DNA from 4 places in the Mesorhizobium sp. M0030 genome. Region 1 is predicted to be linked to each of the others. Evidence: predicted binding sites of a transcription regulator. Region 1 holds the regulator's gene; each other region holds the start of a gene.
What was found. The regulator PhoB, encoded in region 1, activates phosphate uptake and scavenging genes when phosphate is short. The targets are predictions, from matches to a motif close to TGTCATNNANCTGTCAT.

Region 1 (7,196 bases):
GCCGCCTCCATCTATCTGGAGGAGTTCGCCAAGAAGAACCGCTTTACGGACCTGATCGAAGTCAACATCAACAATCTCGCGGCGGTGCCGTCGATCGTCTTCGGTCTGCTTGGCCTTGCCGTGTTCATCAACTTCCTCGGCATGCCGCGCTCGGCTTCCTTCGTCGGCGGCCTGGTGCTGACCTTGATGACATTGCCGACCATAATCATCGCCACGCGCGCCGCCCTCGCCGCGGTGCCGCCGTCGATCCGCTCGGCGGCCCTAGGTCTCGGCGCCTCCAAGATGCAGATGGTGTTCCATCACATCCTGCCGCTTGCCGCCCCAGGCATCCTTACCGGCACCATCATCGGCCTGGCGCGTGCGCTCGGCGAGACAGCACCGCTGCTCTTGATCGGCATGGTCGCTTTCGTCGCCGATTATCCGACGACGCCTTTCGATCCGGCGACCGCGCTGCCGGTTCAGATCTATATGTGGGCAAACGAGGCTGAGCGCGCTTTTGTCGAGCGCATGTCCGGCGCCATCATCATCCTGCTCGTCTTCCTCATGGCCATGAACATCACCGCGATCGTGCTCCGGCGCCGCTTCGAGCGGCGCTGGTAGAAAAAAGGCAATTTGGTATGAACATCATGACCGAACAGTCCCTTGAGAATGCAGTGGGCGACAAAATGAACGCCAAGTCGAACGAAGTCATCAAGATGCGCGGCGACAAGGTCGGCGTCTTCTACGGCGAGAAGCAGGCGTTGTTCGACGTCAATCTCGACGTGCGTCAGAACCAGGTGACGGCGCTGATCGGCCCGTCCGGCTGCGGCAAGTCGACCTTCCTGCGCTGCCTCAACCGCATGAACGACACCATCGATTTGGCGCGGGTGACCGGCAAGATCACGCTCGATGAAGACGACATCTACGACAAGAACATCGATGTCGTCGAACTGCGCGCCCGCGTCGGCATGGTGTTCCAGAAACCCAACCCGTTCCCGAAGTCGATCTACGAGAACGTCGCCTACGGCCCGCGCATCCATGGGCTGGCCAAGCGCAAGTCCGACATGGACCAGATCGTCGAGCAGAGCCTGAAGAAGGCGGCGATCTGGAACGAGGTCAAGGACCGCCTGCAGGAGCCCGGCACCGGCCTGTCCGGCGGCCAGCAGCAGCGCCTGTGCATCGCGCGCGCCATCGCCGTGTCGCCGGAGGTGATCCTGATGGACGAGCCCTGCTCGGCGCTCGATCCGATCGCCACCGCCCGTGTCGAGGAGCTGATCGACGAACTGCGCCAGAACTACACGATCGTCATCGTCACCCACTCGATGCAGCAGGCGGCGCGCGTGTCGCAGCGCACGGCGATGTTCCATCTCGGCTATCTCGTCGAGGAGGGCGCCACCGACAAGATGTTCACCAACCCCGACGACAAGCGCACCCAGGACTACATTACCGGCCGCTTCGGCTGAGCCGTCCGGCGGGTGAATTTTCAGGCACGAGGACCAAGATCATGGGTGAACATACCGTCGCCTCCTTCGATGAAGAGCTCGGGCAGATCAGCAAGCTGATCCGCGACATGGGCGATCTGGCAGGCTCGATGGTCAGCGGCTCGACCAGGGCGCTGCTCAATTCGGACAATGCGCTGGCACAGCGTGTCGTTTCCGACGACGCCATCATGGATGCGCGCCAGCGCGAACTGGACGACCGCGCCATCACGCTGATCGCCAAGCGCCAGCCGATGGCCAACGATCTGCGCGCCGTGGTCGGCTCGATCCGCATGGCGGGCGACCTCGAGCGCATCGGCGACCTCGCCAAGAACATCGCCAAACGCGTCGGCACCGTGGGCTTGAGCGTCACGCCGCGCGACCTCTCGCACTCCATCGACGCCATGGCGCAACTGGTGCTGATCCAGGTGCAAGGCGTCGTCGAGGAATATGCCGCCACCGATGCGGCAGCGCTTGCAAAACTCAGGAATGACGACGAGCGCATCGACGTCAAATACACGTCCGTGTTTCGTGAGCTCTTGACCTACATGATGGAAGACCCTCGCAACATCACCGCCTGCACGCATCTCTTGTTCTGCGCCAAGAATCTTGAGCGCATCGGCGATCATGTCACCAACATCGCCGAAAATGCGTATTATGTGCTGACCGGCCAGCAATTGCCCGCCAATCGTCCGAAGCAGGACGAGACGGCGATGGCCACGCCGGCCTGATGAGGGTGAACTGCCTATGATCGCGCCACGCATCATGGTCGTGGAGGACGAGGAGCCACTAGGCGTGCTCCTCCGCTACAACCTCGAATCCGAAGGCTATCAGGTCGAGGTGGTGACACGCGGCGACGAGGCCGAGATCCGCCTGCAGGAAAACGTGCCCGATCTCCTGGTGCTCGACTGGATGGTGCCCGCTGTTTCCGGCATCGAGCTCTGCCGGCGGCTTAGAGTGCGGCCCGAAACCGAGCGGCTGCCGATCATCATGCTGACCGCGCGCGGTGAGGAAAGCGATCGCGTGCGCGGCCTGTCCACCGGTGCCGACGACTATCTGGTCAAGCCATTCTCGACGCCGGAGTTCATGGCGCGCGTGAAGGCGCTGCTGCGCCGGGCCAAGCCGGAAGTGCTGTCCAGCGTGCTCAAGGTCGGCGACATCGTGCTCGACCGCGAGTCGCACCGTGTCTACCGCAAGAAGAGCGAGATCAGGCTCGGACCGACCGAGTTCCGGCTGCTCGAATTCATGATGCGCCATCCCGGCCGCGTGTTCTCGCGCAGCCAGCTGCTCGACAATGTCTGGGGCGAGACGATCTACATCGACGAGCGAACCGTCGACGTCCATGTCGGGCGCTTACGCAAAGCGGTCAACAACGGCCGCATGCCGGATGTCATCCGTACCATTCGCGGCGCCGGCTACGCGATCAGGGAAGACTAGGATGCTGCGCGTCGCGCCGTTGCCGGCCATTCAGGCGACATGCTTGCCGGATTTGGCCTGAATGCCCGGCGCGAAAATCTCCTGATCGACGAAGCCGAGCGCGCGCATGGCACAGCCTTCGCGGATCAGCGGCAGCTCGTTGGGCTCGGTGTCGAAGGAGATCGATTTCGAGTGCTGGCCGCCGGCGGTCTGGGCGATCGCTTCGCGCAATGCCGGCTCGATCAGGTCGAAGGCGGCGGCGCTGACGCCAACCATGGCGACAGGCGCCGGGTCGATCAGCGCAAACAGGCTGCCGAGGCCGAAGCCGAGCGCCTCACCGGCCTTGCGATAGGCTTCGCGCTCCGGGCCATCGGTTTCGCGGGCGCGCGCGGCGAGTGCGCGCATATCAGCGTCGCCGATATCGACCGGCTCGGCATCTTCGCTCATCATTTTGGCGCTGCGCCAGATGGCGTAGTTTCCGGCATAGGCCTCGACGCAGCCGCGCCGCCCGCAGCGGCAGAGCGCGCCGCCCGGACGGTGGATCATGTGGCCGAACTCGCCGCCCGAGGAATGGGTGCCGGTGAACAGTTCGCCTTTCAGCACCAGCCCCATGCCGATGCCGTGCGACAAGAGGATCGCGATGAAATTGTCGCGGTAGCGCTCGGGCTGGCGCCATTGCAGGGCCACCGCCATCATATTGCAGTCGTTCTCCATGGTGGCAGGAATGCCGAATTCCGCTTCCAACATGTCGGCGAAGGCAATGTCGGTCAGTGGCGTGATTGGCGACCACAGCATGGCCCGCGCCTGCGAATCGGTGATGCCCTGGATGCCCATGGCAATGCGGGCGATGCTCTGGACATCGAGGTCCGGGTCCGCGAGACGCCGCCCGACGATTGCTACGCATTCGCCGATCAGCTCGTCGCGCGGCATGGTCAGCGTGTCGAGCCGGCGCTGTTCTTCCGCGACCACCTGGCCGGCATAGTCGATGACGGTGACGGAGAGGAAGTTCAGCGACAGCACCACGGTCATGACCGCCGCCGCTTCCGGGTTGAGGCCAAGGCCGACCTGCGGCCGGCCGCGTTTCAGCGAGCCGGTCTCGCCAGGCTTGCCTTCAATCAGGATGCCTTCTTGAATTAGATCAGACGAGATTGCCGATATCGTCGAATGGCTGAGGCCGGTGGTCGCCGCAATCTCGGTCCGCGACGGCTGGCCGGCCCGGCGCACGGCCGAAATCACCATCGCACGGTTGCGACGGCGCAGATCGTCGTGGCGGATCCCAACCGACATTTGTTTTCCTCCCGGCCTCCTCGCGCCTCATGATAGTGAAGGCGTTCGACGGCACCAGCCAAATATTGGCAGACGCCGGCAGCCCTGTCATTGTTTATTGCGGAGCTCGAAAAAATTCGGCAACGCCATCAGAATCCATCATAATCGATGTTGACAGTGCCTTATCATTGAACCAGTATTTTTTCGAGGCTCGAAAAAATGGAGCCTCTTTGTGCAGGCCTTCGGGCCGGTTTTGTCGCGCCGTGGGCGGCGCAGGGAGGGTTATAATGAACAGATTTGCAGCCGCCATGCTGGCGGGTGTCGCCATGTCGCTGGCGCTGATGTCGGTCGCGCAGGCGAAGGACAAGGTCATCGGCGTGTCGTGGTCGAACTTCCAGGAAGAGCGCTGGAAGACCGACGAGGCGGCGATGAAAACGGCGATCGAAGCCGCCGGCGACAAGTACATTTCGGCCGACGCGCAGTCCAATCCCGGCAAGCAGCTGACCGACGTCGAAAGCCTGATCTCGCAGGGCGCCAACTCGCTGATCATCTTGGCGCAGGACGCCTCGGCCATCGGCCCGGCGGTGCAGAAGGCGCTGGACGAAGGCATTCCGGTCGTCGGCTATGACCGCCTGATCGAGAACAAGGACGTCTTCTACCTGACCTTCGACAACAAGGAAGTCGGCCGCATGCAGGCCCGCGAAGTGTTCAAGGCGAAGCCCGAAGGCAACTATGTCTTCATCAAGGGCTCGGGCTCGGATCCGAATGCCGATTTCCTGTTCTCGGGCTCGATGGAAGTGCTCAAGGAAGCCATCGACTCGGGCAAGATCAAGAATGTCGGCGAGGCCTATACCGATGGCTGGCTGCCGGCCAACGCCCAGAAGAACATGGAACAGTTCCTGACCGCCAATGACAACAAGGTCGATGCCGTGGTTGCGGCCAATGACGGCACCGCCGGCGGCGTTGTCGCCGCGCTGACGGCGCAGGGCCTTGCCGGAACGGTTCCGGTCTCGGGCCAGGACGGCGACCATGCCGCCCTGAACCGCATCGCGCTCGGCACGCAGACGGTGTCGGTGTGGAAAGACGCGCGCGAACTCGGCAAGAACGCCGCCGAGATCGCCTCGCAGCTTGCCGATGGCAAGAAGACGGGCGACATTGCCGGCGCCAAGGACTTCACCACGCCTGGCGGCAACACCGTCAAGTCGCTGTTCCTGACCCCCGTCGCGATCACCAAGGACAACCTCAACGTCGTCATCGACGCCGGCTGGATCAAGAAGGACGAAGTCTGCACAGGCGTCGCCGCCGGCAGCGTCGCGGCTTGCAACTGATCTCGACGACTTGAAGAAATGAGGCGCCGCGGCGGTCAAGCCGCGGCGTTTTCTCTACGAGAATTGTGTGTTTCCGCCATCGGCGGCAAACTTCTAGGCTGTGGTCCGGCATCCGCGCCAGACGGCAAGCCGCTGGAGGACATCATGACCGACACGACCTCAAATCCGCAGGCCGATACGGCACGAGCGTCTGAACTCGGCGCGGTCGCCCGGTTCCTGAAAGCGACCGAGCTCGACACGCGCATGCTCGGCATGGTCGGCGCGCTGCTGGTCATCTGGGTCGGCATACATATCCTGTCGGGTGGGCTTTTCCTGACGCCGCGCAATCTTTGGAACCTGTCGGTGCAGACGTCCTCGGTCGCGATCATGGCGACCGGCATGGTACTGGTCATCGTCATGCGCAACATCGACCTTTCGGTGGGCTCCGTCGAAGGCGTGATCGGCATGATCATGGGCGTGGCACAGGCCGAATTCCTGATTCGCGTCATCGGCTTCCAGCTTGGAAACCCCTGGCTCTGGGTCGTCGCGCTTGCCGCCGGCGTGGTGCTTGGTCTGCTGATCGGCGCGTTCCAGGGCTTCATCATCGCCTATATGCAGGTTCCGGCCTTCATCGTGACGCTTGGTGGCCTGCTGGTCTGGCGTGGCATGGCATGGCTCATCACCAGCGGGCGCACGGTCGCGCCACTCGACGCCACCTTCCAGCTGATGGGCGGCGGACCACGCGGCTCGATTGGCGCCGCTGCCAGCTGGATCGTCGGCATCGTCGCCTGCGCGGCGGTCGCCTTCGCGCTGCTCAACGGTCGCTCACAGCGCAAGCGCTTCAGCTTTCCACTGCGCCCCGTCTGGGCCGAGACCTTGCTTGGCGTGGTCACTTGCGCGGCCATCCTCGGCGCCGTGTGGATCGCCAATTCCTATCCATGGCCGATCGGCATCGTGCGCCAGTACGCACAGCAGAACGGCATCACCGTTCCCGAAGGCGGGCTGTTCATCGCGCATGGCATCGCCATACCGGTGCTAATGGCGGTGATTGTCGGCATCATCATGACGTTCATCACCAAGCGCACGCGTTTCGGCCGCTATGTCTTCGCCATCGGGGGCAATCCGGAGGCAGCGGAACTCGCCGGCATCAACACGCGCTGGGTGACCATGAAGGTGTTCATGATCATGGGTGTGCTGGCTGCAATCAGCGCGGCGATCTCGTCGGCCCGTCTCAATGCGTCAACCAATGCGCTGGGCACACTGGACGAGCTTTTGGTGATCGCGGCCGCTGTCATCGGCGGCACGTCGCTCGCGGGCGGCGCCGGAACGGTGATGGGCGCCATGCTCGGCGCGCTACTGATGCAGTCGCTGCAATCCGGCATGGTGCTGCTCGGCATCGACTCGCCGCTGCAGAGCATTGTCGTTGGCGCTGTCCTGGTCATCGCCGTCTGGCTCGACACCGTCTACCGCAAGCGCGTCTAGGGAGGAACGATTATGGAAAAAACTGCTCCCACCGGTACGCCACTGATCGACATGCGCAACATCTCGATCGCGTTCGGTGGCATTCGCGCCGTCGACGATGCGTCCATCGATCTTTTCCCGGGCGAAGTGGTGGCGCTGCTTGGCCACAACGGCGCCGGTAAGTCGACGCTGATCAAGATCCTGTCGGGCGCCTACAAGCGCGATGCCGGCCAGATCTTGGTCAACGGCCAGGAGGCCTCGATCTCCAATCCGCGCGACGCCAAGAAAT
Region 2 (7,196 bases), on a different contig from region 1:
CTTCTTGCCACGCAGACGTCCGGTGAAGCCGCTGACGATCGAAGCGCCGAACAGATGCGCATTGTCGATGACGGTTTCCCAGGCCGCGAGCACGCCGCGATCGACCTCGCCATCCTCCAGCGGATTGCCGAACACGCCGATCGACGACACGGCGACATCGGCATCGCCGATCGCCTCGCCAATCTCACCGGCGAGCCGCGCCAAATCCTTGCCGCCCAGCGTCTGCCAGAAGAAGGGCTGGATGCTCTCGAAGCCGAGCGGCAGAATCTCTTTGATGTAGGCGGCCGGGTCTTCGAGATTGGCCCGCACCATGGTGCCGATCCGGATGTCGAGAAGCGGGTTTGGCATCATGATGCTTCCTGTGTGATTGCGACGCGCCGTCCGGTCTCGGCGCTTTCGATGGCGCCAAAAACCATGGCCAGGCTTTTGATGTTGTCGCTGCCACGCGTTTCCGGCTCGCTGCCGGTCTCGATGGCGTGGATGAAATCCTTGATGATGCCGAGATGACCGCCGACGCGGTCGGCGGAATCGAGCGGCGGTACTGTGATGGGCTGGGTCAGGTCGAACAGGCCGTCGCGGACCGACAACACAACCTCGGCCTTCAGTCCGTCCTCGCCGTCCCAGACCAGGCTGCCGTGCTCGGCGACGATGCGCCACGTGCTCTCCCAGCTGGTGCGGAAGCCCGCCGCGCACCAAGAGCCTGCATAGGTGAACACCTTGCCGCCGCCGAGATCGAAGATAGCGCTGGCCGACGATCCCTGCCGGTACCAGGAATTGGCCGGCTCCCATTCCTGGCAAAAGACGCCGGCGGGATCGCCTGCGACCATGTAGCGGGCGGCGTCGAATGTGTGGATCGCCATGTCGAGCAAGAGCACATGGGCCATCTCCTCGCGAAAGCCGCCGAAATGCGGCGCGACGAAGAAATCGGCATGGATGCTGGTTGGCTTGCCGATGGCGCCGGAGTCGAGAAAGCGCCTGATGCGCCGGACATTGGCGACGTAGCGGCGGTTCTGCACGACCGCATGGACGCGCCCCGCGTTACGCGCCGCATCGACGATGGCGCGCGCATTTTCCGGAGTATCGGCCAGCGGCTTTTCCGTCAGCAGATGGCAATTATGGGCAAAGGCGGCAAAGGCGACGTCACGCCGGGCGGCTGGAACCACGACATCGAACACCGCGTCGGGCCTGGTCTGGTCGAGCACCGCGTCGAGGCTAGTGCCGATGACCGCGCCGTCGAGCCCGTATTCGTGCGCCCTCGCCTTCGCCCGTTCGGCGTCGAGATCGACAAGTCCGACAATGGCCAGCCCGTCGATCTGCCTCGCGGCATCGAGCCAGGCCTTGCTCATCGCACCACAGCCGACGAGGACGGCATTCATCATCCGGCATTCCTCCCGTCCGGTCCCTCCAGACCGAATGTCACGGCATTTCCGGCATCACCGTAAACGTTTCTCCGTAAACGTTTACGAGAACACACCCGATGGCGTAGAATGTCAATCGGCTGCCAGCGAAAATCATCCCGAAGCCTTGGCCTGGGCGGCAGCCGGTGCTAGCCAAGACAGGGGGAGAACTGTCCTTGGCGTCCAGCATCCATGACCTTGCGCGTCACCTGAACATTTCGATCGGCACCGTGTCGCGGGCGCTGAACGGCCGCGCCGACGTCAATGCCGACACCCGCCAGCGCGTGCTCGCCGCCGCCAAGCAATTGAACTATTCGCCCAACCAGTCCGGCCGCAGTCTGCGGCAAGGCACCACCCATTCGATCGCCTTCATGCTGCAGCCGCATCCGGGCGACCAGCAATATGGCGAACCCTTCTTCATCCCGTTCCTGATCGGTCTGCAGGGCCGACTGGCCGAGGATGACCTGGATCTGATGGTCGTCATGGGCGAGCCCGGCCAATATCAGCAGGAGAGGCTGCGCCGCGTGGTTGAGACGCGCCGAGCCGACGCGGTCGTGTTGGCCAATACACGGCGGGAAGACGATCGGATCGACTATCTCAGCAAGGCTGGCTTTCCCTTCGCCACGCTTGGCCGAAGTCAATCCGGCGACGACACCTATCCTTCGCTCGATATCGATTTCGAGAGGGCGGGTGATGAAGCCGTCGACCGGCTGGTCGCGCGCGGCCACCGCCGCATTGCCGCCATCCGCCCTTCGCTGGATCTCAACTTCGGCTACCTGTTCCTCGACGGCTACCGCAAGGCGCTGGGGCGGCATGGCATCGAAGTCGACCCCGGCCTGATCGCCGACGGCTTCATCAACGAGGCCGGAGGCTACCAGGTGACGCCGCGCGTGATGCTCTCCAAGGACCGGCCCACAGCCATCATCTTCAACAATGACGCAATGGCGCTCGGCGGCTGCAAGGCACTGGCCGAGATGGGCATCAGGCCCGGCCACGACATCGCGGTGATCGTCATCGTCGACACGCCGCTCTGCCGTTATTTCTCGCCGGCGCTGACCGCCTTCCGTCCGTCGCTGGAGCCGATGGGCCGGCGGCTGGCCGAAATGCTGCTGGCCTCGCTTCCCGCCTTTGCCGGCCCGGAAGGTCCGCGCATCATCCGCGAAGTCTGGCCGCTGGAACTGATCGCCCGCGACAGCGATTGATCATTGCGCTCTTCCCTCTCCTACAAGGGAGAAGGAAGAGGCCCTCTCTGTCACGCAAGTATCATGTTCGCGTCCTAGACCGCTTTGCGAGAGGGCGACATCGTCGATGCGATGCGGTGGCCCCTTTGCGCCGCTCAAGGCTTGTCACAAAAAGGATCTCCATGAAAATCTCGCACCGAACCGTGTCGCTCGGCGCCGCGCTGGCGCTGTTTACCGCCCTGACCCCTGCCCTTGCCGACAGCACCGCCACCGTTGGCGGCTTCGTCAACAAGGGCCTGGTCGGCGTCGGCCGCATCCCGGCCGATCAGAAGGACAAGTTCGGCGAGACCTTCGGCTCCGGCTCCGGCATGTCCATCGACGCCGCAAGCTGGACCCGTGGCGCGGACGGCTACAAGGGCTCGCTCTGGTTGCTGCCGGACCGTGGCTACAATGTCGTCGGCACCACCGATTACCGGCCGCGCCTCAACACTATTCATATCGAATTCACGCCGACCGCACTGGGCGCCACGCCCACCTCCGGCCAGGAACAGACAGGCGTCAAGGCGACGCTTGCCGATTCCCTGCTCCTCACCGACGACAAGGGCGCTGACGCCACCGGCCTCGATCCGCTCAACGGCGTGCGCGCGGCCAATGGCGACCTGCCGATCCTGCCCGAGGCCAATGGCAAGCTGGCGCTCGACAATGAGGCGATCGCGCGGCTGCCCGACGGCACCATGTTCATCTCTGACGAATACGGCCCCAACATCTACCGCTTCTCGGCCGACGGCCATCTGTTGTCGGCAACGCAGCCGCCCGCCGCTTTGGTGCCGATGCGCAAGGGCGCGCCGAACTTCGCCTCCGACAATCCGGGCCCCGGTGCAGCCGAACCCGATCCGAAGGATCCCGAAACCGGCCGCCAGAACAATCAAGGCCTCGAAGGCATGGCGCTGACGCCGGACGGCAAGTCGCTGATCACTGTGCTGCAGTCGGCGCCCCGCCAGGATGGCGGCGATTCGCCCGCGACGCGCCAGAACACCCGCGCGCTGGTCTACGACGCCTCCGACCCGGCCCATCTCAAGCTGGTGCATGAATATGCCGTGCCGCTGCCGGTGTTCAAGGACGCCAAGGACAAGACCAAGGTCGCCGCGCAGAGCGAAATCGTGGCGCTGTCCGACAAGACCTTCCTGATGCTGGCGCGCGACAGCGGAAACGGCCAGGGGGTGAAGGGCGATACTTCGCTGCTGCGCCAGATTTTCGTCGTCGACGTCTCTGGCGCCACCGACATTGCCGGCGGCGCCTTCGATGCCGCCGACAAGCCGCTGGCGCCCAAGGGCGTGCTCGACCCCTCGGTGACCCCGGCCAAGCTGACGCCGTTCATTGACATCAACGACAACAAGGAACTCGGCCGTTTCGGCCTGCATGACGGCAAGCCGAACGACAAGAACAATCTCTCGGAGAAGTGGGAAGCAATGTCTGTGGTCAGCCTGCTCGATCCGGCGCTGCCCGACGACTATTTCCTGTTCGTCGGCAACGATAACGACTTTCTCACCCAGGACGGTTTTCAGGTCGGCGCGCCCTACAAGGCCGACGACGGCGCCGATGTCGACACCATGTTCCTGGTCTATCAGGTCACGCTTCCGGGCCTCGCCAAGAAGTAGCCGTTTACGGAAAGGCGGACGCGCCCGGCGCGTCCGCCTCTAAACGTTTGTCGGCGATCAGCGATGCCGTGAAGGCACCTATTTCAAAATCTCCGCATCCCTTGGCACGCCGGCATCGATCGGCTCGGCGGTCCGGCTCGACACGGCCATGATCTTGCCTGCGGCCGACAGGTTCGGGCGCACATAGACCTGGGCTACGCCGTTGACCCGGCTGTAGAGGTCGATAATGTCCTGGTTCATGAAGCGCACGCAGCCCGAAGACGCGTTCTTGCCGATGGAATCCCATTCCGGCGTGCCGTGCAGCCGGTACATCGTGTCCTTGCCGTCGCGGAACAGATAGAGCGCACGCGCGCCGAGCGGGCTCTGCGGTCCCGGCGGCATGCCGTCCTTATATTTCGCCAGTTCCGGCCGGCGCTGGATCATTTCGGGCGGCGGCGTCCACACCGGCCATTTCTTGCGCGCCTGGATCACGGCGCTGCCGGTCCAGCCAAACCCGGCCTTGCCGAGGCTGACGCCATAGCGCATTGCCTTGCCGCCGTCGCGCACCAGATAGAGAAAATGCTCGGATGTATCGACGACGATCGTGCCGGGTTTTTCGCCGGTCGGATCGTCCACGATCTGGCGCACGAACTTCGGATCGAGCTTGGCCACGGGGATTGCCGGCAATGAAAAGCCCTCATCGACGCGCGCCGAATACATGGTGGCGGCATCGCCCAGAGCCGGTTCGGGCGCCGGAGCGGGCGTTGGCGGCACCACGACGTCGGTCGTGGTGCAGGCTGAAAGCGCCATGGAAGCGGCACCCAAAGCGGATATTCCAAGAAACGCGCGCCGGTTCAGGCGCTCGGAAAAAAGCGGATTGTCGGACATGATCCCCCCAGCCTATTCATCATATCCAACAGGATATGCGACCCCACGCGGCGACGACCCATATCCCATTCCGAATGTTTTGAGAACTGATTAGCTTGAAGCCGCCAGGTGGCATGTTCCAATGCCGCATCGACCTTGTCCGTCAAATCGGCGATCATTGCCGGGCGGACTTTGAGATGAACCTTCGCCGAACAGCCCATGGACGAAAAAATACCACCGCGCCGGCGCACCGGCGACCTGACCAGCGGCCCGATTCCGCGCACGCTGCTTTTGTTCGCTCTGCCGGTGCTCGGCTCCAATGTGCTGCAGTCGCTCAACGGTTCGATCAACGCTGTCTGGGTCGGCCGCTTCCTCGGTGAATCGGCGCTGACCGCCACCTCCAACGCCAATCTGGTTCTGTTCCTGATTCTTGGCACCGTATTCGGCATCGGCATGGCCGCCACCATCCTGGTGGCGCAATCGGTCGGCGCCCGCGACCTGCCCGAGGCGCGGCGCATCGTCGGCACCAGCGCCAGCTTCTTCTTCCTCGTCTCGGCTATCTTCGCCGTCTGCGGCTGGATCTGGGTCGACGCCATCCTCAACACACTGGGCACCCCGCCCGATGCGCTGCCGCTGGCGCGCTCCTATCTGCGTATCATCTTCGTCGCCGTGCCGATGATGAACCTTCTGTCCTTCGTCATGACGGTGCTGCGCGGTGCGGGTGATTCGCGCACGCCATTCTTCTTCATGGCGCTCGCGGTCGTGCTCGACATCATCCTCAATCCGCTGCTCATTCGCGGCATCGGCCCCTTCCCCGAACTCGGCATCGCCGGCTCCGCCACCTCGACGCTGATCGGCCAGACGGTGAGCGTGATCGCCATCCTCGTCGTGCTTTATGCCAAAAAGCATCCGTTGCGGCTCGCCGGCGCGAACCTCGCTCTGCTGCGGCCGGATCCGGCGCTGCTCAGGATCGTCGTCTTCAAGGGCGTGCCGATGGGCCTGCAGATGATCGTCATTTCGGCGGCGGCGCTGACCGTGATGGGCATCGTCAACTCCTACGGCTCGCAGGTCGCCGCCGCCTACGGCATCGCGGCGCAGCTGTGGACCTATATCCAGATGCCTGCACTGGCGATCGGAGCCGCAGTCTCGTCGATGGCGGCCCAGAATGTCGGCGCCGGGCGCTGGGACCGCATCGGTCGCATCGCGGCGTCCGGCGTCGGCTTCAACCTGGTGCTCACCGGCGCCCTGGTGGCGCTGCTGTTCCTCTTCGACAGGCCGGTGCTCGGCCTGTTCCTTAGCCGCGACAGCACCGCAATCGACATTGCAGCCCACATCAACAAGGTGGCGTCCTGGTCGTTCATCCTGTTCGGCGTCACCATCGTGCTGTTCGCCACCGTGCGCGCCACCGGTGCCGTGATGCCGCCGCTGATCATTCTGGTGATTTCCGTGCTGGTCGTGCGTACCGGCTTTGCCTACTTCTTCAGGAGCTACATCGGCGAGGAAGCGCTGTGGTGGAGTTTTCCGGCGGGATCGATCACCTCGCTGGTGCTGGCCGCCGCCTATTATCGCTTCGGCCGCTGGCGCACCATGCACATGATCGAGGACCGGCCGGCCGCCGGCGAGCCGCCCGACACCGGCCTCGGCATCCCGCGCGGACGGGCAAACATGGCGCCCGAGACGCCAAACGGGTGAGGCTCAGCGCGCGTATTTGACGCCGAACCCCAGCGCTACGACAGAGAACAGCGTGATCATGCCGGCGAAGGCCAGGCTTGCCGTCGTCGGAGTGGCCCAACTCGACAGCAGCCCAATGCCGATCACCGGCAGCGCATTGCCGCAGAAGCAGCAGATGAAGAACGCCGACACCAATTCGGCGCGACGCTCGGCAGGTGCGATCTGGCTCACCACCTGCAGGCCGCCGCGATAGCCGAGCGCCGCCGCCACGCCGCACACAGCGGTGGCGGCAACCATCAGGGACATCGACGCGAAAAACTGAGCAGCAACCATCAGCCCTACGGCCGGGATCATCAGCGCCAGCGCGGCCAGCATGCCGGCGCGACTGGACAGTCGGGTCGTGGCCAGAATGGTCGCGGCCGCAACGATCGACAGTTCAAAGA
Region 3 (7,196 bases), on a different contig from region 1:
TCACGCCCGGCTTTCGAACGCAGCGCTCGGCCACCAGATGACGGCGATCGTGCACATATCGCTGTCGGGACAATTCGAAAAGACGCTGTCGGATTTCGAGGCGGCGATCAAGCGCTGCCCCAATGTGCTGTCCTGCCACCTGATGTCGGGCGAATATGACTATATCCTGCGCATCGCCGCCAAGGACCTGGTCGACTATGAGCGCATCCACAAGGAATGGCTGTCGGCGATGCCGCACGTGACCAAGATCAATTCGTCGTTTGCCCTGCGCGAGATCGTCGATCGCACGGCCATGGGCATGAAGCCGGAACTGGCTTAACGCCAAAGGCATATACGGATGTTCTTTCCGATATAGCACGCGCCTTCGCGGCGAAGTTCTTCCCAACGTTCATCCCCGTGAGTTTCGGGAATGTCCGAGTTCGCATAGCCTGCCCAGATATCACCGTCCTTGTAGACAACCGCCCAGTAATCTTTGGACATTTCGCCAGCGCCACTATGCGGATCAGGATAGTCGATCCCTGCAAAAACTAGCTTGCGTCCCTGGATGTTAAAATCGCCGCCCGTCTCGATTTGATAGGAGCATCTTCCGGATATGCGGGTCTGACCGTCAACAACAAGCAGGCAGCGGCCCCATTTATAACCGCTCGGCAAACGATGCTGTGGTTGCGCATGCGAGGGCGAAAGGGAGAACGCAATTGCAAGGGCAGCCGCTATGGTTCGTCCGATCATCTTGTCATCCGTTGTCGAAACGGTTCTCCGCAGCGTGTTCCTTTTTGAAGATTATTTATCGACCAAGTCGGATTTTTGTCAGGTGACACTGCGCTGCAATACGGCGGAGGCCTCGGTGACGAGCCGGTCCATCGGGATGTCGTGTGGCTGCGGGTAGATGGTGGCTATGCGCTGCAGGTCGTAGCCGACGCCGATGACCAATGGCTTGAACGGCATGGCAGCCAGCGTGCGGTCGAAGAAGCCACCGCCATAGCCCAGGCGGTAGTTTCGCGGGTCGATGCCGACGATCGGCGAGATGACGATGTCGGGCAGCACCGGCTCGCCTTCGGCCGGGATCGGGATGTTCCAGATGCCTTTTTCCAGCCGGTCGCCGGGTACATAAGCGCGGAAGATCAGCGGCTGGCCTTTCTCGATCACGATGGGCAGCGCCGTGCGGCCGCCGCGTTCGTTGATCGACGCCATCCACGGCCGCAGGTCCGGCTCGCCGCGAAACGGCCAATAGAGGCTGACCATGCGGCCGGCAATGTCGCCGATTGCCGCGTCGAGCCCTTCGGCGATAGCCCGCGACATCGCCACCCGCGCATCGGCGGAAACCGCCAACCGTGCCGCGATCAGACGCTCGCGCTCGGCCTTGCGCCAACGGCGCACATCGGTCCAGTCGGTCAATGGCGCGCGAAATTCCGGATCGAGTTCGTGCATGAAGCAAGGTGGCGAAGAATATTGCGCCCGCCCTTTGCCATCTTTGTCATCGTCGTTGGCCATGCTTCACTCCCGTGGTTCCAGCCCCTGCAAGGCTATACCCGTCCATGCTTGCCGACATAGGCATTCGCGACATCCGGCGACGAGTCCTGGGCAGCCTTAAGCGGCAATCTAGCTCGCCCCGACATTGTTGCGGTGCACAAAAATCACTAGATAAAGGGAGACAAACAGGGGTGAATGCGATGAGTGAAACCAGCCATCATGTCGTTGTCGTCGGCGCAGGGTTCGGCGGTCTCGAACTCACCCGGGCGCTGGCCGGCGCACCCGTGCGCATCACCATGATCGACAAGCGCAACCATCACCTTTTCCAGCCGCTGCTCTACCAGGTGGCGACCACCTCGCTGGCGACCTCGGAAGTCGCCTGGCCGATCCGTCATCTGCTGCGCAAGCGCGAGGACGTGACGACCCTGCTCGGCAACGTCACCGGCGTCGACCGTCCAGGCAAACGCGTGCTGCTTGAGGACGGCAGTTCTGTTCCCTACGACACGCTGGTGCTCGCCACCGGCGCGCGTCATGCTTATTTCGGCCACGACGAATGGGAGCCTTTCGCGCCCGGGCTGAAGACGCTTGAAGACGCAACCACCATTCGCCGGCGCATCCTGCTCGCCTTCGAGCAGGCCGAGCGCGAGACCGATCCGGCCAAGCGCCAGGCACTGCTGACACTGGTCATCGTCGGCGGCGGCCCGACCGGCGTGGAGCTTGCCGGCACCATTGTGGAACTCGCGCATGAAACGCTGCGCGGCGAATTCCGCAACATCGACACGCGTGAGGCGCGTGTGGTGCTGGTCGAGGCCGGAGACAGGATCCTAGCCAATTTCGCGCCAAAGCTGTCCGACTATGCCCGCAAGGCGCTGGAGCGGCGGGGCGTCACGGTCGAGCTTGGCCGCGCCGTCACGCGCCTCGATGCCGAAGGCGTCGTCTTTGGCGATACGCATCTGCCGGCGCGAACCATCCTGTGGGCCGCCGGCGTAGCGGCTTCGCCCGCGGGAGAGTGGCTTGGCGCGCCGGTGGACCGGGCGGGCAGGGTTATGGTCGAGCCCGATCTGACCGTGCCGAACAGTCCGGAGATCTTCGTCATCGGCGACACAGCGCATGTCTTGCGGCCGGACGGCAAGCCGGTGCCAGGCGTGGCGCCCTCCGCCAAGCAGGAGGGCAAGCATGTTGCCGCGACGATCAGGGCGCGGCTGGCCGGCGATGGCGCGCCTCGCCCTTTCCGCTACAAACATGCCGGCGACCTGGCGACGATCGGCAAGTGGGCAGCCGCGATCGATTTCGGCTCGATCAAGCTCACGGGATGGCTCGCCTGGTGGCTGTGGGGCGTGGCGCATATCTACTTCCTGATCGGCTTCCGCAACCGGCTGTCGGTGTCGCTTAGCTGGCTATGGATCTATTTCACCGGCCAGCGCAGCGCGCGGCTGATCACCCAGGGCGATGATAACAAGGGCTGAGGTTCTCAACCGCGGCCAAGGATATTCATCCAGCCGTCACCTTTAGCTGATCGACTGACTTCCCGATGGACATGGCCGGTTTTCGGCGCGAAGCTTCCGCTCGGGGCTGGGATCTTGTCACGTCGCTGGGAAGGAAAACCAATGCCGCATCTCAATTACCCCGTCTCCCGCCGTAGTTTTCTTGCCGGTACGGCCGCCAGCGGGGCGCTGATCATGCTCCATCCGTTTTCCGCCCGCGCGCAGGCCAATCAGGCGCATCTGAGGATCATGGAGACCACCGACATCCATGTGAATGTGCTGCCTTACGACTACTACGCAGACAAAGCCAACGACACGATGGGCCTGTCGCGGACGGCCTCACTGATCGCGGCGGTGCGCAAGGAAGCCACCAATGCGATGCTGATCGACAATGGCGATCTTTTGCAGGGCAATCCGATGGGCGATTACATCGCCTATGAAAAGGGCCTCAAGGAAGGCGATCTGCATCCGATCATGAAGGGCATGAACCTGCTGGGCTATGAATGCTCGACGCTCGGCAATCACGAGTTCAATTACGGCCTGTCGTTCCTCGACAAGGTGCTGGCCGGAGCCAATTTCCCCTTCGTCTGCGCCAATCTGATCCGCGGCACCGAGCTTGCCGCCAAACCGCGCGACGACAAGCTCTACCTCAAGCCCTATGTCATCCTCGACAAGAAGATCAAGGACGGGTCGGGCGTCGAGCAGCCGATCAAGATCGGCATCATCGGCTTCGTGCCGCCGCAGATCATGGTCTGGGACCTGAAGAACCTGGAAGGCAATGTCAGGACGCGCGACATCGTCGAGGCGGCCAGGGCATGGGTGCCGCAGATCAAGGAGGAGGGCGCCGACATCGTCATCGCGCTCTCGCATTCCGGCATCGATATCAAGCAGGGCGACGGCATGGAGAACGCCTCCTTCTTCGTCGCCGGCGTCGAAGGCATCGATGCGGTGTTCACCGGCCATCAGCATTTGGTCTTCCCCGGCAAGAAGGATTTTCAGGCGCTCGATGGCGTCGACACCGAGAAAGGCACGCTGCAGGGCAAGCCCGCCGTGATGGGCGGTTTCTGGGGCTCGCATATGGGACTGATCGATCTGCTTCTGGAACGGGACGGATCGAAATGGCGCGTAGCCTCGGCCACATCTGAGGCAAGGCCGATCTACGAGCGCGTCGACAAGGCAAACAAGCCGACGGTGGCGGACGACCAGCGCGTCGTCGATGCGCTGAAGGCGGACCATGAGGCGACACTTGCCTATGTCCGCCGACCGGTCGGCAAGACCTCGGCGCCGCTCTATTCCTATTTCGCGCTGGTCGCCGACGATCCGTCGGTGCAGATCGTCAACCAGGCGCAGAGCTGGTACCTCAAGGACATATTGAAGAGCACGCAGTGGAAGGATGTGCCGCTGCTGTCGGCGGCAGCACCCTTCAAGGCCGGCGGGCGCAACGGCGCCGACTACTATACCGACGTGCCGGTGGGCGACATCGCCATCAAGAACGTCGCCGACCTCTATCTCTATCCGAACACGGTGCGCGCCGTCGAAATCACCGGCGCGCAAGTGAAGGAATGGCTGGAAATGTCGGCCGGCATTTTCAGGAAGATCGAGCCGGGCAAGGCCGACCAGGCGCTCATCGACACCGAATTCCCGTCCTACAATTTCGATGTGATCGATGGCGTCAGCTACGGAATAGACCTGTCGCAGCTGCCGAAATACGATGCCAAGGGTGGCGTCGCCAATGCCGGCTCGAACCGCATCGTCGGCCTCAGCTTCGACGGCAAGCCTATTGATCCGGCAGCGAAATTCGTCGTCGCCACCAACAATTACCGCGCCGGCGGTGGCGGCAATTTCCCCGACATCAATGCCTCGAAGATCATCTACGAGGCGCCGGACACCAACCGCGACGTGATCGTGCGCTACGTCGTCAGCGAAGGCACGATCAATCCCTCGGCCGACGACAATTGGTCGTTCACGCCGCTGCCCGGCACCAGCGTCGTGTTCGAGACCGGCCCCAAAGCGAAGGATTTTATATCGGGAGTGAAATCGCTCAAGATCGAGCCGGCCGGCGAGGGCGAATCCGGGTTTGCGAAGTATCGCATCCTGCTTTGAGGCAACGTGCAGCTAACAGGGAAAACGAGCGGGCATACGCCCGCTCAATCACGCTTCGGATCAGGCTTTGTAGACCACTTGGCGCACGTCGATGTAGCTGGCTCTAAAGCCGGCTTCGCAATAGTGGAGATAAAATTCCCAAAGCTTCTTGAAGCGGTCGTCGAAGCCGAGCGGGACGATCTTTTCCCACGACGCCCAGAAGCGGTTGCGCCATTCGGCAAGCGTGCGGGCATAGTCGTCCGGAAAGACGCGCTCGCGCAGATGGGCAAGGCCATGGTCGCTGCCCAGCGTCTTCAGGATCGACGGCGTCGGCAGCATGCCGCCTGGGAAGACATAGCGCTGGATGAAATCCGGCCTCGCCCGATAGGTGTCGTAGGCGGCCTCGTTGATGGTGATGATCTGCAGGCCGGCGGTGCCGCCGGGCCTCAAGCACGCCTTCATCTTGCCGAAAAATACCGGCCAATATTTTTCGCCGACCGCCTCGAACATCTCGATCGAGGCGATGCGGTCGTAAGTGCCCGTTTCGTCTCGGTAATCCTGCAGCTTGATGTCGACCTTGTCAGACAGTCCCGCCTTCTGGATGCGCGCCTTGGCGAAATCGTGCTGTTCGCGGCTGATGGTCAGGCCGGTGACGCGGCAGCCGATCTCGCGCGCGGCAAATTCGGCAAAACCGCCCCAGCCGCAGCCGATCTCGAGCACATGGTCCTTCTTGCCGATGCCGGTATCCTTGGCCAGCGCGCGGTATTTGGCGGCCTGAGCGCTTTCCAGGTCGTTGGCGCCGGTCGCATAGAGCGCCGACGAATAGGTCATGCTGGGATCGAGCCATTGCTTGTAGAAGGCGTTGCCGAGATCGTAATGCGCCGAGATGTTGCGCTTCGAGCCGGTGCGGGTGTTTTCGTTGAACCAGTGGCGGATGCGCTGGACCGTGTTGATGAGCCAGTTGGCGCCGCCGGCAATGCGTTCCCCAACGGCCGAGTTGACGACGAACAGTTCGAGGAAGCTGGTTACATCAGGGCTTTCCCAGTCGCCGTCCATGTAGGATTCGGCAACGCCGATGGTGCCGCCGGAAAAGGCACGGCCGGGCAGGCGCCAGTTCTTCAACACCAGCTCGGCATCCGGCCCGGGTCCGTTGCCGCCGACAAGCACCGCCCGGCCATCCGGCATCCTCACCTTCAGCGAACCGCGCGGCAATTTCATCGCCGCCGACAGCACCATGCGCGCCTTGGCCGGCAGGCCCTTGACCATCTCGGCGAAATTGAGTTCGTCCAGCCTGATGGCGTCGCCGAAGCCTTTGTATTCCCTGACAGCCATCTCACACCCCCCCTGGACTTCCGCGGGGGCGGCGCAAGATCTGCCGGCCTCCACATCCTCCACTTTCATTCGCCATGCGCGAACGCCGTAGCCTGCGTGAATTTTCCCCACAATCTTCCATGGCATTGGCCGAAACTTCAAGAGGCAAGCTTCGTGCGGCGCTGGCCCAGCTTGCCGGCCTGAGGCCAGAATCCGCGGGAGAGCGCGGCCCTCGGCGAAATCGCTATGGTTACGAACAGCCACATACGTTAGTTTCAGCCATGCGTTATGTCATCGTCATCGTCGCCATCGCCTTTTTCCTGATCTGGGACGGCCTCTACAATCAGGGCCGCTATCTCGACACGACGGTCAGGGAGATGTCGCGCGTCGTGCGCTACGTCACCGGCAAAGCCTAGCTTTTTGCGCCTCTGCAAAGTCGCCTGCCGGCATTGCCGGGCGCGACATCGTGGCGGTTGACGCGACGGTCCCGCTCACACAAAACATGCCGCAAATCGAACGTGGAGGCAGGCGTGATCCGGCATATCGTTTTCTTCAGCGCGCGGCGCAAGGACGATGTCGAGGCCGTGCGCACGGGCTTGCTCACACTGGGCAAGATCCCGCATTCAAGCCTCTTCGAGGTGACGCTCAACACCAAGGTCGATCCGCTGTCGGATGCGATCGACGTGGTCGTCTATGCCGAGTTCGAGGACGATGCCGCGCTTGCCGCATACAAGGCGCACCCGCTCTATGCCGAGACGACCAGCCGGGTCAAACCCTTGCGCGAATTGCGCTATTCGGCCGATATCGTGGCGACGGCCTGATCGGGCCGGCAAGAGGCCTTGAACCAAT
Region 4 (7,196 bases), 120 kb from region 1:
TGCCGCGATGCTGTCATTGGCGCTGACGATGCGGGCGCCGTCGCAGACGATCAGCCCCTCGACGGCGGCGTTGGCGAGGCCGTGCATGCGCTCGGCCTCGAGCTTGTGACGCCGGAAGCGAAGGTCGATCCACAATGCTGCGGCTGAAAGCACCAGGATAGCCATGCTGACTGCAGCGGCGGCGAAGGCCTGCGACACCGGTTCGACCGTGAACTGCGATATCTCGATGGAGGAGTCCGGGAAGATCGACACCGCGCCCATGGCGATGAAGTGCAGGCTGCAGATCGCCAGCGTCAACAGGATGGCGGCGGCGATTGTGGCCTGCATGGACGGCCGTCGCAACACGACCAGCAGCGCCAGCGCGGCGAGGGTGACGCCTGTCAGCACCGAGACGCCGACCAGCAGCGGGTTCCAGACGATGCGCCCTTCGACCTCGAAGGCGGCCATGCCGATATAGTGCATGGCGGCGATACCGGCGCCGAGGACCGCGCCGCCGACCAGAGGGTAGTCGATGCCCCGGCGCAAGGTGGCGATCCACATGCCCGCGGCGGTCAGGGCGACGGAACCGGCGAGCGAAAGCGCCGACATTTCCGTATTGTAGGCGTTGGGGATTCCGGGAGAAAAGGCAAGCATTGCGATGAAATGCGTCGCCCAGATACCGAAGCCGGTGGAAGTGGCTGCTATCATCAGCCAGGTATAGCGGTTGCGCTCGCTCGAGCGGTCGACATGGCGAAGCAGGTTGACCGCCGAGAAGGAAGAAATACCGCAAATGAGCGCTGCCAGTGCGACCAGTCTCAGATCGTGCTCATGCACGATACAATTATAGACCGTCAGCATCTCGCCCCACCTGCTCTCCCACAGCAATCAAGCCGTCCACTTGATTAGTATGCCACGCTTGACGAAGAATCGGTTATGCGAACTACAACTACAGCGGGTTTTTCGGGTTGTACGTTGCGGCGATCCTGTCTCATTCCAGACGCACGGTTACAGCAGCGCCTGGCGCGATGCCGCTCGGCCGATCTCGATCTGGCCGAGCGCCGGTTTGGCGGCCGCACGGTGCAGGTGCGTGGCGCTGTCACGCGGGCCCTTCACGCATCGCTGGGCGGTCGGCGATCCTTGCAGGCCCACCATGCCCCATTCTATCGCTGAGCCGGCTTGGCATTTCTCTCTGTCCTCGTTGCAAGGCGAGGGGGCGCGAAGTTAGCCGGGTATGAAATTCACGAAACAGCAACAAATCCGTTGTCCGATTGTCATCAGCGACACATATTGCGTTCGCGGGAGCGCCCCTTTCGCCAATGACAAACGGGAGATGAAACATGAAGTTGTTCGGCTTTGCGGCCGGTGTTGCCGCCACCTTGACCCTGCTTTCCACCACCTCCGCCTTCGCCGCCACCCAGATCAGTTGGTGGCATGCAATGACCGGCGCCAATGCCGAGGTGGTCGACAAGATCGCCAAGGATTTCAATGCCAGCCAGAGCGACTATGAAATTCTCCCTGTTTTCAAGGGCACCTATCCCGAAACGCTGAATGCCGGCATCGCTGCCTTTCGTGCGGGGCAAGCGCCCGACATCATCCAGGTGTTCGACGTGGGTACCGGCGTCATGATGGCCGCCGAAGGTGCGATCAAGCCGGTGGCCGATGTGCTGACCAGCGCCGGCGTGACCTTCGACAAGAGCCAGTATTTGCCCGGCATCGTCGGCTACTATTCGAAGCCGGACGGGACCATGCTGTCCTTCCCCTATAATTCCTCGTCGCCCATCCTCTACTACAACAAGGATATCTTCCAGAAGGCCGGGCTTGATGTGAACAACCCGCCAAAGACCTGGAACGAGGTGTGGGAAGCCGCCAAGAAGATCAAGGCGAGCGGCGCCGCTTCCTGCGGCTATACCTCGACGTGGTTGACCTGGATCCACCTTGAGGCCTTCGCTGCCTGGAACGACGTTTCCTATGGCACCAACCAGAACGGACTTGCCGGAACCGACGTCGAGCTCAAGATCAATGCGCCGATCTTCGTCAATCATTTCCAGGCGCTCGCCGACCTGGCCAAGGATGGCACCTTCAAATATGGCGGCCGTACCTCCGAAGCCAAGCAGATCTTTCTTGCCGGCGAATGCGGCATCTTCACCGAATCGTCGGGGGGTCTCGGTGACATCGTCAAGTCGGGCATGAACTACGGCATCGGCCAGCTTCCCTATGATAGTGACGCCAAGGGCGCGCCCCAGAACACCACGCCGGGCGGCGCCAGCCTGTGGGTGTTCGGCAACAAATCGGACGAGGAATACAAGGGCGTCGCGGCGTTCTTCTCCTACCTCTCCAAGACCGAAGTGCAGGAGTACCTGCATCAGAAGTCGGGTTATCTGCCGGTGACGCTCGCTGCCTATGAGGCGACCAAGAAGTCCGGCTTCTATGACAAGAACCCGGGCCGTGAGACGCCGATCCTGCAGATGCTGGGCAAGGCGCCGACCGAGAACTCGAAGGGCGTGCGCCTCGTCAACCTGCCGCAGGTGCGCGACATCGAGAACGAGGAGTTCGAGAAGATGCTGGCCGGCCAGCAGACTGCGCAGCAGGCGCTCGACAACGCGGTCGCACGCGGCAACAAGGCGATTCAGGAAGCGATCGGAAACTGAAGCGATTTGTCAGTTGAACCTCGTCCACGCGGACCCGCGTGGACGATTTCCTGAATAGCGAGGGAATCACCCTGTCTCCACGCGTCGTCTTTCCCAACAAGACCCTGCCTTACCTGCTGGTGGCGCCGCAACTCGCCATTACGCTGATCTTTTTCTACTGGCCGACCGGGCAGGCGCTCTACCAGTCGATGCTCAGGGAAGACCCGTTCGGGCTGAAGAGCAAGTTCGTCGGGCTCGCCAATTTTCGCAAGGTGCTGGCCGACCCGGCCTACCTCAACTCGATCAAAGTTACGCTGGTGTTCTCTCTGGCGACCGCGATCGTCGCCATGGGTGTGGCCCTGTTGCTTGCCGTCATGGCCGAGAAGGTGGTGCGCGGCAAAGGCCTCTATCGCACGCTGCTGATCTGGCCGTATGCGGTGGCGCCGGCGATTGCCGGCATGTTGTGGCTGTTTCTGTTCAACCCCTCGATCGGTTCGCTGGCCTACGCCTTGAGAGGTCTCGGCATCGCCTGGGATCCCTTGCTTAACGGCAACCAAGCCATGATCCTGCTGGTGTCTGCGGCTGCCTGGAAGCAGATCAGCTACAATTTCCTGTTCTTCGTCGCCGGGCTGCAGGCAGTGCCGAAGACGTTGATAGAGGCGGCGGCCATGGACGGCGCCGGGGAGACGAAGCGCTTCTGGACCATCGTTTTCCCGCTGCTCGCGCCGACGACCTTCTTCCTGCTGGTCGTCAACACGGTCTATGCGCTGTTCGAGACTTTCGGTATCGTCCATGCGGTCACCGGCGGCGGGCCGGGCAAGGCCACCGAGACGCTGGTCTACAAGGTCTACAATGACGGTTTCGTCAATTTGATCCTCGGCGATTCGGCCGCGCAGTCGGTCATCCTGATGGTCATCGTCATCTCACTCACGGCCATCCAGTTCCGCTATGTGGAACGCAAAGTCCACTACGGTTGAGCGCGAGCGATGATTGGTCAGTCCCCGCTTCGCGCCCTCATCGCCCACGCCGTGCTCATCCTGGGCATCCTGATCGTCGCTTTCCCGATCTACTACACCTTCGTTGCCTCCACGCAGACGCTGCAGACCATCCTCAAGCCGCCATTGCCTCTTTTGCCCGGCGACCAGGTCTGGAACAATTACAGCGAGGCGCTGTTCGGCGGTGTCGGCCGCATCGGCGGCGTCAGTGTCGGCCGATTGCTGCTCAACACCACGATCATGGCGCTCGGCATCGCGGTGGGGAAGATTTTCATCTCGATCCTTTCGGCCTATGCGATCGTGTTCTTCCGTTTTCCGCTTCGGATGGTCTTCTTCTGGCTGATCTTCATCACGCTGATGCTTCCCGTCGAGGTGCGCATCCTGCCGACCTACAAGGTGATGGTCGATCTCGGCATGATCGACACCTATGCCGGCCTGATCATTCCGCTGATCGCCTCGGCCACCGCCACGCTTCTGTTTCGCCAGTTCTTCATGACCATTCCAGGTGAGTTGGTGGAAGCGGCGCGTGTCGACGGCGCCGGACCATGGCGCTTCTTTTTCGACATCCTGTTGCCGCTGTCGCGCACCAACATCGCGGCGCTGTTCGTCATCCTCTTCATTTATGGCTGGACGCAGTATCTGTGGCCGCTGCTCGTCACCAACAGCAACGACATGAACACCATCGTCATCGCCCTTAGAAAGATGGTTTCCTTCGCCGATGCCGATACGCAATGGCATCTGGTCATGGTCACCGCGATGCTGGCCATCCTGCCGCCGATCCTGATCGTGGTGCTGATGCAACGCTGGTTCGTGCGCGGACTTGTCGATTCCGAAAAGTGAGAAGCCGATGGCGACCGTCGATCTGAAGGATGTGAAGAAAGTCTATCCCGGCGGCGTCGAGGCGGTGAGGGGGGTCTCGATCGCCATTCCCGACAAGGAGCTTTGCGTGCTGGTTGGGCCGTCCGGCTGCGGCAAGTCCACGCTGTTGCGGATGATTGCAGGGCTTGAGACCATTTCTTCCGGCACCGTCGCCATCGACGGCAAGATCGTCAACACGATCGGTCCGACCGAGCGCGACATCGCCATGGTGTTCCAGAACTATGCGCTCTACCCGCATATGAAGGTCTACGACAACATGGCCTACGGGTTGCGCAACCGGGGTACTCCCAAGGACGAGATCGACAGCAGGGTTCGCTCGACCGCCAAGGTGCTGGAGCTCACGGCGCTGCTCGACCGGCGCCCGCGCGAGCTTTCCGGCGGCCAGCGCCAGCGCGTGGCCATGGGTCGCGCAATCGTGCGCAATCCGAAAGTCTTCCTGTTCGACGAGCCGCTTTCCAACCTCGACGCCAAACTGCGCGGCCAGATGCGGGTCGAAATCAAGAATTTGCAGCGCTCGCTCGGTGTCACCTCGGTCTACGTCACCCACGACCAGCTTGAGGCGATGACGCTGGCCGATATTCTCGTCGTCATGAATGGCGGGTTGGTCGAGCAGACGGGCGCGCCGCTCGACATCTACGAGAAGCCGGCATCGACCTTCGTCGCCTCCTTCATCGGAGCGCCGCCGATGAACCTTCTGCCTCTTTCGCAAGGACCGGCTGGTCCGGCGCTGACCGACGGCAAGACGGTTGACTTCGCGCCTACGAACGCCGCCACGCTTGGCTTCCGCCCTGAGGATGCCGACGTCACCTTCAGTGCCGAGGCATCATCCGGCGCGCTTATTCTGCCTGCGGCGGTCGAGGCGGTCGAACCTGTGGGAGCCGAAAGCTTTCTTCACTGTGCCGCCGGCGGCAACCGCATCGTCGTGCGTGTGGCCGGCCGCGCCACGGCCAAACCCGGCGATCAACTGCGCGTCGTGGCCAGGGCCGAGAAGCTGCATTGGTTCGACAATGCTGGGAAACGAGTCGATTGACGCAGCCGCTCGCGCCAATCCGACGCGTCGGCAGTTCAGGCGAAGACATGCGCCTTGCCGGAAACTGTCAGACGCACGATCTCGCCGACGGCAGGTGCGTCGATTCCCGGCTTGCGTAAGGTCAGCGGTGTGCTGCCGATCGCCGCGGCGTCCGGCGGATCGGGGTTGTTCAACAGCCGCACGGCAATGGTGCACATCGAGCCTGCGAATTCCGAGTCCGTCACCTCGGCGAATATCGTGCCCGCAGGACCCGACATGCCTTCGCGCGACGTGCGCTTTACCTGCACCTGCTCCGGTCGCAGCATGATGCGGGCGATGTCGCGCCGCTCCTTCGAGTCGACGGCCATGCGACCAAGCGAGGAGGTGGCGAAGCCGCCTGAAATCTTTGCCGGCAAGATGATGGCGTCGCCAAGAAACTCGGCAACCATGCGGTCTTTCGGCTGCAGATAGAGTTCTCGCGGTGTGCCGATCTGAGAGAACTTTCCGTCGCGCATGACCGCCACCTGGCTGGCGAAGGACAGCGCCTCGGCCTGGTCGTGGGTGACCAGGATGGTGGTGATGCCGGCGGCTTCGAGTAGTTCGGCGACCGCCTTGCGCATCGAGGCGCGCAGACCGGTGTCGAGCGCCGAGAACGGTTCGTCGAGAAGCATCAGCCTGGGCTTCATCGCCATGGCGCGGGCCAGCGCCACGCGCTGCTGCTGGCCGCCGGAGAGCTGGTGCGGGCGGCGCTTGAGGATCGCCTTGTCCAGCCCGACGGTATAGGCGAGCTCGGCGATGCGCTCGGCGCGCTGGTCCTCGCCGCGGGCCATGCCAAAGCCGATATTGTCGCCGATGCTGAGATGCGGGAACAGGGCGCCGTCCTGCGCCACCAGGCCAATGCCGCGGCGGTGCGCCGGCACCGCATGGCCGCCATTGGCCAGCACCTCGCCGTCGAGCACGACGCGGCCCTGGTCGGGCGCCTCGAAGCCGGCGATCAGCCGCAGCAACGTCGTCTTGCCGCAGCCGGACGGGCCGACGATCGCGGTGCGACTGCCGCTTGCGGCGCTGAGCTCGATGCCGGCAAGGGCTGCGACCGGGCCGTAGTGCTTGGTGAGGCCGCTTATTTCGAGAAAGCTCATCGTCCGGCCATCCGTTTCGACTGGACATAGAGCAGCCAGGTCAGCGGCAGTGACATCGCCACCATGATGAAGGCGTAAGGCGCTGCCGAGGCATAGTCGATCTCGCCGCTATAGGACCAGAACGCCATGGCCAGCGTGCGCGTGCCGTTGGGCGCCAGCATCTGGGTGGCGGTCAGTTCGTTCATGATGCCGAGCGCCACCAGCGCCATGCCGGCGGCGGCGCCAGGCGCCGACAGGCGGATCGTCGTCGACCACAGCGCTTTCAGCGGCGGCCGGCCAAGGCTGGCGGCGGCGCGTTCGAGCTCGACCGGCGCCTGCGCGATCGAGGCTCTGAGGCTGATCAGCGCGCGCGGCAGGAACATCAGCGCATAGGCGACCAGGATGGTGAACAGCGTCTGGTAGAGCGGCATGGCGATGCGCACGGTGATGGTGACCAGCGCCAACGCGATCACGACGCCGGGCAGCGAACCGACGATGTAGTTGCAGCCCTCGAGCAGCCGCTGCAGCGGCCCGGGCGCGCGGATCGAGATCCAGGCCATCGGCATGGCGGCGATTGTTGCCAACAGGG

Region 2: NKJ80_RS30770 (esterase-like activity of phytase family protein) is a predicted target of PhoB. The motif match lies at 2,648-2,664, and genes of this name have one in related genera.
Region 3: NKJ80_RS08905 (bifunctional 2',3'-cyclic-nucleotide 2'-phosphodiesterase/3'-nucleotidase) is a predicted target of PhoB. The motif match lies at 2,960-2,976, and genes of this name have one in related genera.
Region 4: ugpB (sn-glycerol-3-phosphate ABC transporter substrate-binding protein UgpB) is a predicted target of PhoB. The motif match lies at 1,238-1,254, and genes of this name have one in related genera.

What each region holds. Positions count from the first base shown of each region.
Region 1 covers NZ_JAMYVE010000009.1:89,254-96,449, forward strand. Annotated here, with positions in the region: gene pstA (phosphate ABC transporter permease PstA) at 1-600, shown strand, start outside; gene pstB (phosphate ABC transporter ATP-binding protein PstB) at 618-1,442, shown strand; gene phoU (phosphate signaling complex protein PhoU) at 1,484-2,188, shown strand; gene phoB (phosphate regulon transcriptional regulator PhoB) at 2,205-2,894, shown strand; gene NKJ80_RS18855 (ROK family protein) at 2,925-4,160, opposite strand; gene xylF (D-xylose ABC transporter substrate-binding protein) at 4,427-5,467, shown strand; gene NKJ80_RS18865 (sugar ABC transporter permease) at 5,612-6,928, shown strand; gene NKJ80_RS18870 (ATP-binding cassette domain-containing protein) at 6,941-7,196, shown strand, end outside.
Region 2 covers NZ_JAMYVE010000029.1:14,342-21,537, reverse strand. Annotated here, with positions in the region: gene NKJ80_RS30785 (sugar phosphate isomerase/epimerase family protein) at 1-351, opposite strand, end outside; gene NKJ80_RS30780 (Gfo/Idh/MocA family protein) at 348-1,379, opposite strand; gene NKJ80_RS30775 (LacI family DNA-binding transcriptional regulator) at 1,574-2,599, shown strand; gene NKJ80_RS30770 (esterase-like activity of phytase family protein) at 2,761-4,236, shown strand; gene NKJ80_RS30765 (L,D-transpeptidase) at 4,315-5,103, opposite strand; gene NKJ80_RS30760 (MATE family efflux transporter) at 5,302-6,774, shown strand; gene NKJ80_RS30755 (MFS transporter) at 6,778-7,196, opposite strand, start outside.
Region 3 covers NZ_JAMYVE010000003.1:275,115-282,310, reverse strand. Annotated here, with positions in the region: gene NKJ80_RS08925 (Lrp/AsnC family transcriptional regulator) at 1-319, shown strand, start outside; gene NKJ80_RS08920 (hypothetical protein) at 316-729, opposite strand; gene NKJ80_RS08915 (5-formyltetrahydrofolate cyclo-ligase) at 808-1,491, opposite strand; gene NKJ80_RS08910 (NAD(P)/FAD-dependent oxidoreductase) at 1,671-2,936, shown strand; gene NKJ80_RS08905 (bifunctional 2',3'-cyclic-nucleotide 2'-phosphodiesterase/3'-nucleotidase) at 3,078-5,057, shown strand; gene NKJ80_RS08900 (SAM-dependent methyltransferase) at 5,118-6,368, opposite strand; gene NKJ80_RS08895 (hypothetical protein) at 6,629-6,763, shown strand; gene NKJ80_RS08890 (Dabb family protein) at 6,878-7,168, shown strand.
Region 4 covers NZ_JAMYVE010000009.1:211,529-218,724, forward strand. Annotated here, with positions in the region: gene NKJ80_RS19455 (bifunctional diguanylate cyclase/phosphodiesterase) at 1-837, opposite strand, end outside; gene NKJ80_RS19460 (hypothetical protein) at 985-1,131, opposite strand; gene ugpB (sn-glycerol-3-phosphate ABC transporter substrate-binding protein UgpB) at 1,317-2,627, shown strand; gene ugpA (sn-glycerol-3-phosphate ABC transporter permease UgpA) at 2,699-3,583, shown strand; gene ugpE (sn-glycerol-3-phosphate ABC transporter permease UgpE) at 3,593-4,441, shown strand; gene NKJ80_RS19480 (sn-glycerol-3-phosphate import ATP-binding protein UgpC) at 4,449-5,510, shown strand; gene NKJ80_RS19485 (ABC transporter ATP-binding protein) at 5,546-6,628, opposite strand; gene NKJ80_RS19490 (ABC transporter permease) at 6,625-7,196, opposite strand, start outside.